2 regions of the Scandinavium sp. UTDF21-P1B genome follow, and region 1 is predicted to be linked to the other one. Evidence: predicted binding sites of a transcription regulator. Region 1 holds the regulator's gene; the other holds the start of a gene.

Region 1 (3,916 bases):
TACCACCACCAGCCTCGCCTTCCGTAAAATCTTCGCCCAGCTCAACCTGAAGGCCGCGGAAGTCGAAGGCGACAGCTTTCACCGCTATACCCGCCCCGAAATGGACATGGCCATCCGCAAAGCCCGCGATATGGGTCGCCACATCAGCTATTTCGGCCCGGACGCTAACGACTTCGGCCTGCTGGAGCAGACGTTTCTCACCTACGGCCAGAGCGGGCGAGGCCAGTCACGAAAATATCTGCACACCTATGACGAAGCCGTACCGTGGAATCAGGTACCGGGCACCTTTACGCCGTGGCAGCCGCTTCCAGAACCCACCGACGTGCTGTTTTATGAAGGGCTGCACGGCGGCGTGGTGACGCCTCAACATGATGTGGCGAAACACGTCGATTTGCTGGTCGGCGTCGTGCCTATTGTGAACCTCGAGTGGATCCAGAAACTTACCCGCGATATGAGCGAGCGCGGGCATTCGCGTGAAGCGGTAATGGATTCCGTCGTCCGCTCCATGGAAGACTACATCAACTTCATTACCCCACAGTTTTCCCGCACGCATATCAACTTCCAGCGCGTACCGACAGTAGATACCTCAAACCCGTTTGCCGCCAAAAGCATCCCGTCGCTGGATGAAAGCTTTGTGGTGATCCATTTCCAGAACCTGGGCGACATTGATTTCCCCTGGCTGCTGGCGATGCTGCAGGGCTCATTCATTTCTCACATGAATACATTGGTGGTGCCGGGCGGGAAGATGGGGCTGGCGATGGAGCTGATTATGACGCCGCTGGTCGAGCGGTTAATAGAAGGTCGGGCGATATAAATTGCAAAACCTTCTCTGAAGAGAAGGTTTTTAATGTTTGCTCCCTCTCCCACGGGGAGAGGATCGGGGTGAGGGCATCAGGCCGTAGAGGGCATTACCCTTCCACCACTTCAAACGAGTGGGTGATTTTCGCCGCTTTCTCCAGCATCAGCGCCACAGAGCAGTATTTTTCCGCAGACAGATCCACCGCACGCGATACCGCAGCTTCTTTCAGATCTTTACCGGTCACGATGAAGTGCAGGTTGATGTGGGTAAACAGGCGCGGCGCTTCCTCGCGACGCTCTGAAGTGAGCTTCACTTCACAGTCCGTCACGTCATGACGGCCCTTTTGCAGGATGGAAACAACGTCTATCGCACTGCACCCCCCTGCTGCCATCAGCACCATTTCCATCGGGCTTGGCGCTTTATCCCCGGAGTTGCCGTCCATCAGGATCTGGTGGCCAGAAGCTGACTCACCGAGGAAGGTTAAGCCTTCAACCCATTTCACACGCGCTTGCATAATTGTTAACTCCAGAGTTGCAATTTTCCTGACAGATTACGCGCACATAACAAATCTCGCAACGGAAGGCGACGTGCGTCATGCTGAAGCGAGACACCAGGAGACACGCGGCAAAAGCTATGCTAAAACAGTCGGGATGCTACAGTAATACATTGAAGTAATGCATGTATGCAGAGGACATCAGACAACAGGCTGCAGTCAAATCCGACAGCCGACTTCCCAGGTACAGGGAAGGATATGAATGCAAAGCCAGTGGCAGTGTCGTGTCTGCCGCTGGAGTCAGCTTATAACAGAGGATAACCGCGCATGGTGCTTGGCAAACCGCAAACAGACCCTACCCTTGAATGGTTCTTGTCTCATTGCCATATTCATAAGTACCCCTCCAAGAGCACGCTGATTCACCAGGGTGAAAAAGCAGAAACGCTGTACTACATCGTGAAAGGCTCTGTGGCAGTACTCATCAAGGACGAAGAAGGCAAAGAGATGATTCTCTCTTACCTCAACCAGGGCGATTTCATCGGTGAGCTTGGCCTGTTCGAAGAAGGCCAGGAGCGTAGTGCATGGGTCCGGGCGAAAACCGCCTGTGAAGTGGCTGAAATTTCCTATAAAAAATTCCGTCAGCTTATCCAGGTGAATCCGGATATTCTGATGCGCCTCTCTTCTCAGATGGCACGTCGCCTGCAGGTCACTTCTGAAAAAGTAGGTAACCTTGCCTTCCTCGACGTTACCGGTCGTATCGCGCAGACGCTGTTGAACCTGGCAAAACAGCCCGATGCCATGACCCACCCGGACGGTATGCAAATCAAAATCACCCGTCAGGAAATCGGTCAGATCGTGGGCTGCTCCCGTGAAACCGTTGGCCGTATCCTGAAAATGCTGGAAGATCAGAACCTGATCTCCGCGCACGGCAAAACCATCGTCGTTTACGGCACCCGCTAAGTTCGCTTGACGGCGTATTGCTCCTGCAGTACGCCGTTTTTGTCTCTACTGCTATTGCTATGTGGCGCAGGCTAATTTATCACCCGGAAATTAACTACGCACTGCGGCAAACCCTGGTGTTATGCACCCCTGTGGCTATCGGCCTGGTGCTGGGGTATCTCAAGTACGGTCTGCTGTTCTCCTTAGTCCCGGCCTGCTGCAACATTGCCGGTCTCGACACGCCCCACAAGCGCTTCTTTAAACGCCTGATTGTTGGTGGTTCGCTGTTTGCCGGATGCAGCCTGGCGGTACAGCTGCTGCTGGCACACACCGTGCCGCTGCCCTTAATTCTGACCGTCCTGGCAATGACCCTGGGCGTTACCGCCGAAATCAGTTCGCTGCATGCGCGTCTGCTGCCCGCATCGCTGATCGCCTCGATTTTTACGTTGAGCCTCGCGGGTAACATGCCTGTCTGGCAGCCGCTGCTTATCTACGCGCTGGGCACGCTGTGGTACGGGCTGTTTAACTGGTTCTGGTTCTGGATGTGGCGCGAACAGCCCCTGCGCGAGTCCCTGAGCCTGCTTTACCGCCAGCTGGCCGATTACTGCGAAGCCAAATACAGCCTGCTGACCCAGCACACCGATCCGGAAAAAGCGTTGCCACCGCTGCTGACTCGCCAGCAAAAGGCCGTTGATCTCATTACCCAGTGCTATCAGCAGCTGCATATGCTCGCCGCTAACAAAAACCACGATTATAAACGCCTGCTGCGCGCCTTTCAGATGGGGCTCGATTTACAGGAGCACATCTCCGTCAGCCTGCATCAGCCCGCCGAGGTGCAAAAGCTGGTCGAGCGTAGCCACGCCGAAGCGGTGATCCGCTGGAACGCACAAACCATCGCCGCACGTCTGCGGGTGATGGCCGATGACATTCTGTATCACCGCTTTCCGCTACGCTTTAGCATGGATAAGCAGATCGGCGCGCTGGAAAAGATCGCCCGCCAGCATCCGGATAATCCCGTCGGGCAGTTTTGCGTCTGGCACTTTGGCCGCATTGCGCGGGTACTACGCATGCAAAGACCGCTCTACCCACGCAACCTGATGGCTGATAACGAGCGACGCCTGCCGCTGTTTGCCGCGCTGAAAAGTTATCTGTCACTAAAATCAGCTGCACTGCGCAATGCGGCGCGCATCAGCGTCATGCTGAGCATCGCCAGCCTGATGGGGTCCGCGTTGCACCTGCCCAAACCTTACTGGATCCTGATGACGGTTCTTCTGGTCACGCAGAACGGCTACGGCGCAACGAGGGTACGAATTTTTCACCGCGCAGCAGGCACGCTTGCCGGGCTGACCATCGCCGGTATCACATTGCACTTTCATGCCCCTGAAGGCTACGCGCTGGCGGCCATGCTGATTATTACGCTGGTGAGCTATTTGATTATCCGTAAAAGCTACGGCTGGGCGACCGTCGGTTTTACGGTCACCGCGGTGTATACCATTCAGCTGCTGACGCTGAATGGCGATCAGTTCATTGTCGCCCGCCTGATCGACACGCTGATAGGCTGCCTGATTGCCTTTGGTGGCATGGTCTGGCTCTGGCCGCAGTGGCAAAGCGGATTGCTGCGAAAGAATGCCCAGCAGGCGCTGGAAGCGGATCAGGAAGCCATTCGCCTCATCCTCAGCAACGAC
Region 2 (3,916 bases), on a different contig from region 1:
TGATTGCCAGCGCCGCGATACAGCCGATGAACGTCCCGCAAATACGCAGCATGCCGCGATAGCGAATAGCGCCGGAGTATGGCTCACCACCGGCAGCAAACGCCGGGCCCGCAGCAACGATGGCGGCGGTCAGCACCGCCCAGCGCGGGGTCTCAAGCTGGAAGTGAAAGCCGACAAACAGCGCCAGCACAATCGCGCAGACCAGCTTGATGGCAAAACGCAGATGCCGATCGGCGATAGAGAAAATACCCATCGCGATTAACCGAACTCACGCAGGCGCATACCCAGCTTCTGGAAGAAGGAGGCCTTCTGCGTGTCCCTGTCTTTCGCACCCGTGATGATCACCGTTGCCGTCGTGCCCGCAGGCCACAAATTGCCCTGCTGCTGGTCGAGGCGAATGCGGACAGGCACACGCTGCGCCAGGCGAACCCATTCCAGGTTGGAATCAATGGTCGCCATGCCTTTAGCATCGCTGCTGCTGCTGGCGTTGGTGACCCCTGCGGCGACGCTGTCGACGGTGCCTTTGATCACTTTGGTGCTGCCAAGCGGGGTGATTTCCGCACGGTAGCCCGGGCGTACGCCTTCGAGCTTGGTTTCTTCCATGTAGGCCACCACATAGAAACTCTCTTTTTTCACCAGCGCGACGGCTGTCGACCCACGAGTGATAAATTCCCCGCTGTAGACGTTGAGGTTTGTCACCCAGCCGTCCGCCGGAGCGCGAATGACGGTACGATCGAGATCAAGGCGCGCCAGGTCGCGTGTCGCTTGCGCCTTGGCTAGCTGATGCTCGACGGTCTGTAAAAGGTTGTTGGCCTGGTCAATCTCTTCGCGGGACATCGCCTGAACGCCCAGTTGATTACGTCGCCCTGCTTCACGGCGTTTCTCAGAGGCCAGCGCCTGATAATAGGCAACGTCAGCATCGGCTTCTTCGAGGGCTTTCTGATAACGCGGCTGGTCGATGGTGAACAACACCTGGTTTTTGCTGACCAGTTGGTTATCCTTGACCTTCACATCGGTGATAAGCCCGGCCACATCGGGTGCAATTGCCACGACGTCGGCGCTGAAACGAGCATCTCGCGTCCACGGTGATTCGGTGTAATACACCCACGCGCGGAAGATAGCGATAAAGGCCAGCACGACCAGAATGAGGGTAATGGCGGTTCGGGATATTTTTCTTGTTAGTGTTTTCACAACGACCTCAAACGAACAAGCGCGATATCAGATAGAACAAACAGCAATAAAGCGCCGTGTTAAACAGCGCGGGATGCCAGACGAAGTCATAGATCCCGGTAGGGACCAGCACCCGGCGCAGCAGCCAGAAAATGGCCAGCGACAATAGTAGCTCGACGAAGATCGGCGGGAATGAAAGACCGAAAATCACGATGACGGGAAACAGACTCATGTTGACCTTGAATAAGAGAATGCAGGTGAGAGCAGCGATGCTTTAATTATTCAGCTAACAGTATATTAACGTAACTGTTATCGCGTGATCTATATTATGTGATCTAAATCACCTTTAACTCAGAGTGAACAATGGAACGATTAAAACGCATGTCGGTGTTCGCCAAAGTCGTGGAGCTGGGTTCCTTTACGGCAGCGGCAAGACAGCTCGAAATGAGCGTCTCATCGATCAGCCAGACCGTCTCAAAGCTGGAAGACGAACTGCAGGTTAAGCTGCTGAACCGCAGCACCCGCAGCATTGGCCTGACGGAAGCTGGCAAAATTTACTATCAGGGCTGTCGGCGAATGCTGTTTGAAGCCCAGGACGTTCACGAGCAGCTTTATGCCTTTAACAACACGCCCATCGGTACGCTGCGGGTAGGCTGTTCTTCAACTATGGCACAAAATGTCCTCGCCGGGATCACCTCCAGAATGCTTAAAGAGTACCCGGATTTGTCGGTTAATTTGGTTACGGGTATCCCGGCCCCCGACCTCATTGCCGATGGTCTGGATTTGGTGATCCGCGTTGGCGCACTGCAGGATTCCGGGCTGTTCTCACGCCGTCTGGGTTCAATGCCGATGGTGCTTTGTGCCGCCAAAAGCTACCTGCAGCAGGCAGGCACACCGGAAAAACCCGCCGATCTGGCGAGCCATTCGTGGCTGGAGTACAGCATCCGCCCCCACAATGAATTTGAGCTGATCGCCCCGGAAGGGCTGTCAACAAAGCTCATTCCACAAGGGCGATTCGTCACCAACGATCCGATGACGCTCAACCGCTGGCTCACAGCCGGAGCCGGGATCGCCTTTGTGCCACTGATGTGGGTGATCAACGAGATCAACCAGGGCGAGCTGGAGATCCTGCTGCCGCGCTACCAGTCCGATCCGCGCCCGGTGTATGCGGTATATACCGAAAAAGACAAACTGCCGCTTAAGGTGCAGGTGTGTATCAACTATCTGACCGACTATTTCGTTGATGTTTCAAGGCAGTTCCAGGGCATTAACGGACGTGCGAAAAACTAAGGCATCTGTTCGGGTTGCGCATCGGATATCAAATGGGTGACGTCACTGAGCGGCCCGATGCGCACTTCACTCGAACGGTTAAACTTGCTCTTATCCATCAACAGTAATGACTGCGACGCCCGCTTCAGTAACAGCGACTTGTAACTCGCGTTATGTCCGCCCGGATCCCACATCACGCCATGGCGATCGACGCCTTCGCAGGAAAAGATAAACAGATCGATTTCCAGCGTTTTGAGCTGAGAGACCAGCGACGGATTGATGTAATAGCCGAACTGACGCTGCAGCTCACCGCCGGAGCTGATAAGCCGAACGTACTCGCGCTTGCCGAGCTCCATGCATACCGGATGGCTGTTGGTGAACACCGTCAGCGGCATGTCGGGCAGCTGGCGGGCCAAAAACCAGCAGGTGGAACTGGCATCCAGCGCGATCGTCATCCCGCCCTCAATCCAGGCCAGCGCATGGCGGGCAATATCTGACTTGTGAGCATAATGGCTTTTCAGCCGCGTATGGAAAGGGGCTTCGTTGCCCTGCGCATGGCGATGAATGGCCCGGGCACGCCCGTGGCTGCGCTGAATTTTGCCCTGCTGCTGGAGCTCGCTGAGATCGCGACGCACCGTTTCTTTGCTGACGCGGAGTGCATCAGACAGTTCGTCCGTAGTGAGGCTGAGGGTTTGCGAAAGAAGCGTGAGGATCTGCTGATGGCGAGCGACCTTCATTTACGGTCTCCGTCAAAAATGCCCGGCGGCACTTCGTTTGCGCGGGCCTGCAGGGAGTTGTTGGCCCGGCAAACATAGCGCCGCCGGGCACGGGATGTTATGCGGTGCCACCCACGGTCAGATTGTCGACCTTCAGCGTCGGCTGGCCAACGCCAACCGGCAGGCTTTGACCTTCCTTACCGCACACGCCGACGCCGTTATCCAGCTTCAGATCGTTACCGACCATCGAGATCTGCTGCATAGCTTCAATACCTGAGCCAATCAGCGTGGCGCCTTTCACCGCTTTGGTGACTTTGCCTTTCTCAATCAGATAAGCCTCTGAAGTTGAGAAGACAAATTTACCGGAGGTGATATCCACCTGGCCGCCGCCAAAGTTTGGCGCGTAAATACCGTAGTCAACTGACTCGATGATTTCCTGCGGCGTGGATTTTCCGTCGAGCATATAAGTGTTGGTCATGCGCGGCATAGGCAGATGCGCGTAAGATTCGCGACGGCCGTTGCCCGTTGGCTTCACGCCCATCAGGCGCGCGTTGAGTTTGTCCTGCATGTAGCCCTTCAGCACGCCATTTTCGATCAGCACGTTGTACTGGCCCGGTGTGCCTTCGTCGTCGATAGAGACGGAACCGCGGCGATCGACCATGGTGCCATCATCCACAACGGTACACAGTTCAGAGGCGACAAGCTGCCCCATCTGGCCGCTGAATACCGACGTGCCGCGGCGGTTGAAGTCGCCTTCCAGA

Evidence for each region. Region 1 encodes CRP, which controls carbon source genes, mostly activating them, when cyclic AMP is high. Its sites were predicted from a motif close to ATGTGANNNNNNTCACAT; they were not measured.
Region 2: aaeR (HTH-type transcriptional activator AaeR) is a predicted target of CRP. The motif match lies at 1,499-1,516, and genes of this name have one in related genera.

What each region holds. Positions count from the first base shown of each region.
Region 1 is NZ_JBFLVD010000018.1:296,752-300,667, reverse strand. It holds gene AB1287_RS16515 (phosphoribulokinase) at 1-814, shown strand, start outside; gene AB1287_RS16510 (OsmC family protein) at 909-1,313, opposite strand; gene crp (cAMP-activated global transcriptional regulator CRP) at 1,620-2,252, shown strand; gene AB1287_RS16500 (YccS/YhfK family putative transporter) at 2,312-3,916, shown strand, end outside.
Region 2 is NZ_JBFLVD010000014.1:28,921-32,836, reverse strand. It holds gene aaeB (p-hydroxybenzoic acid efflux pump subunit AaeB) at 1-253, opposite strand, end outside; gene aaeA (p-hydroxybenzoic acid efflux pump subunit AaeA) at 259-1,191, opposite strand; gene aaeX (p-hydroxybenzoic acid efflux pump operon protein AaeX) at 1,199-1,402, opposite strand; gene aaeR (HTH-type transcriptional activator AaeR) at 1,534-2,460, shown strand; gene fucR (L-fucose operon activator) at 2,457-3,176, opposite strand; gene tldD (metalloprotease TldD) at 3,274-3,916, opposite strand, start outside.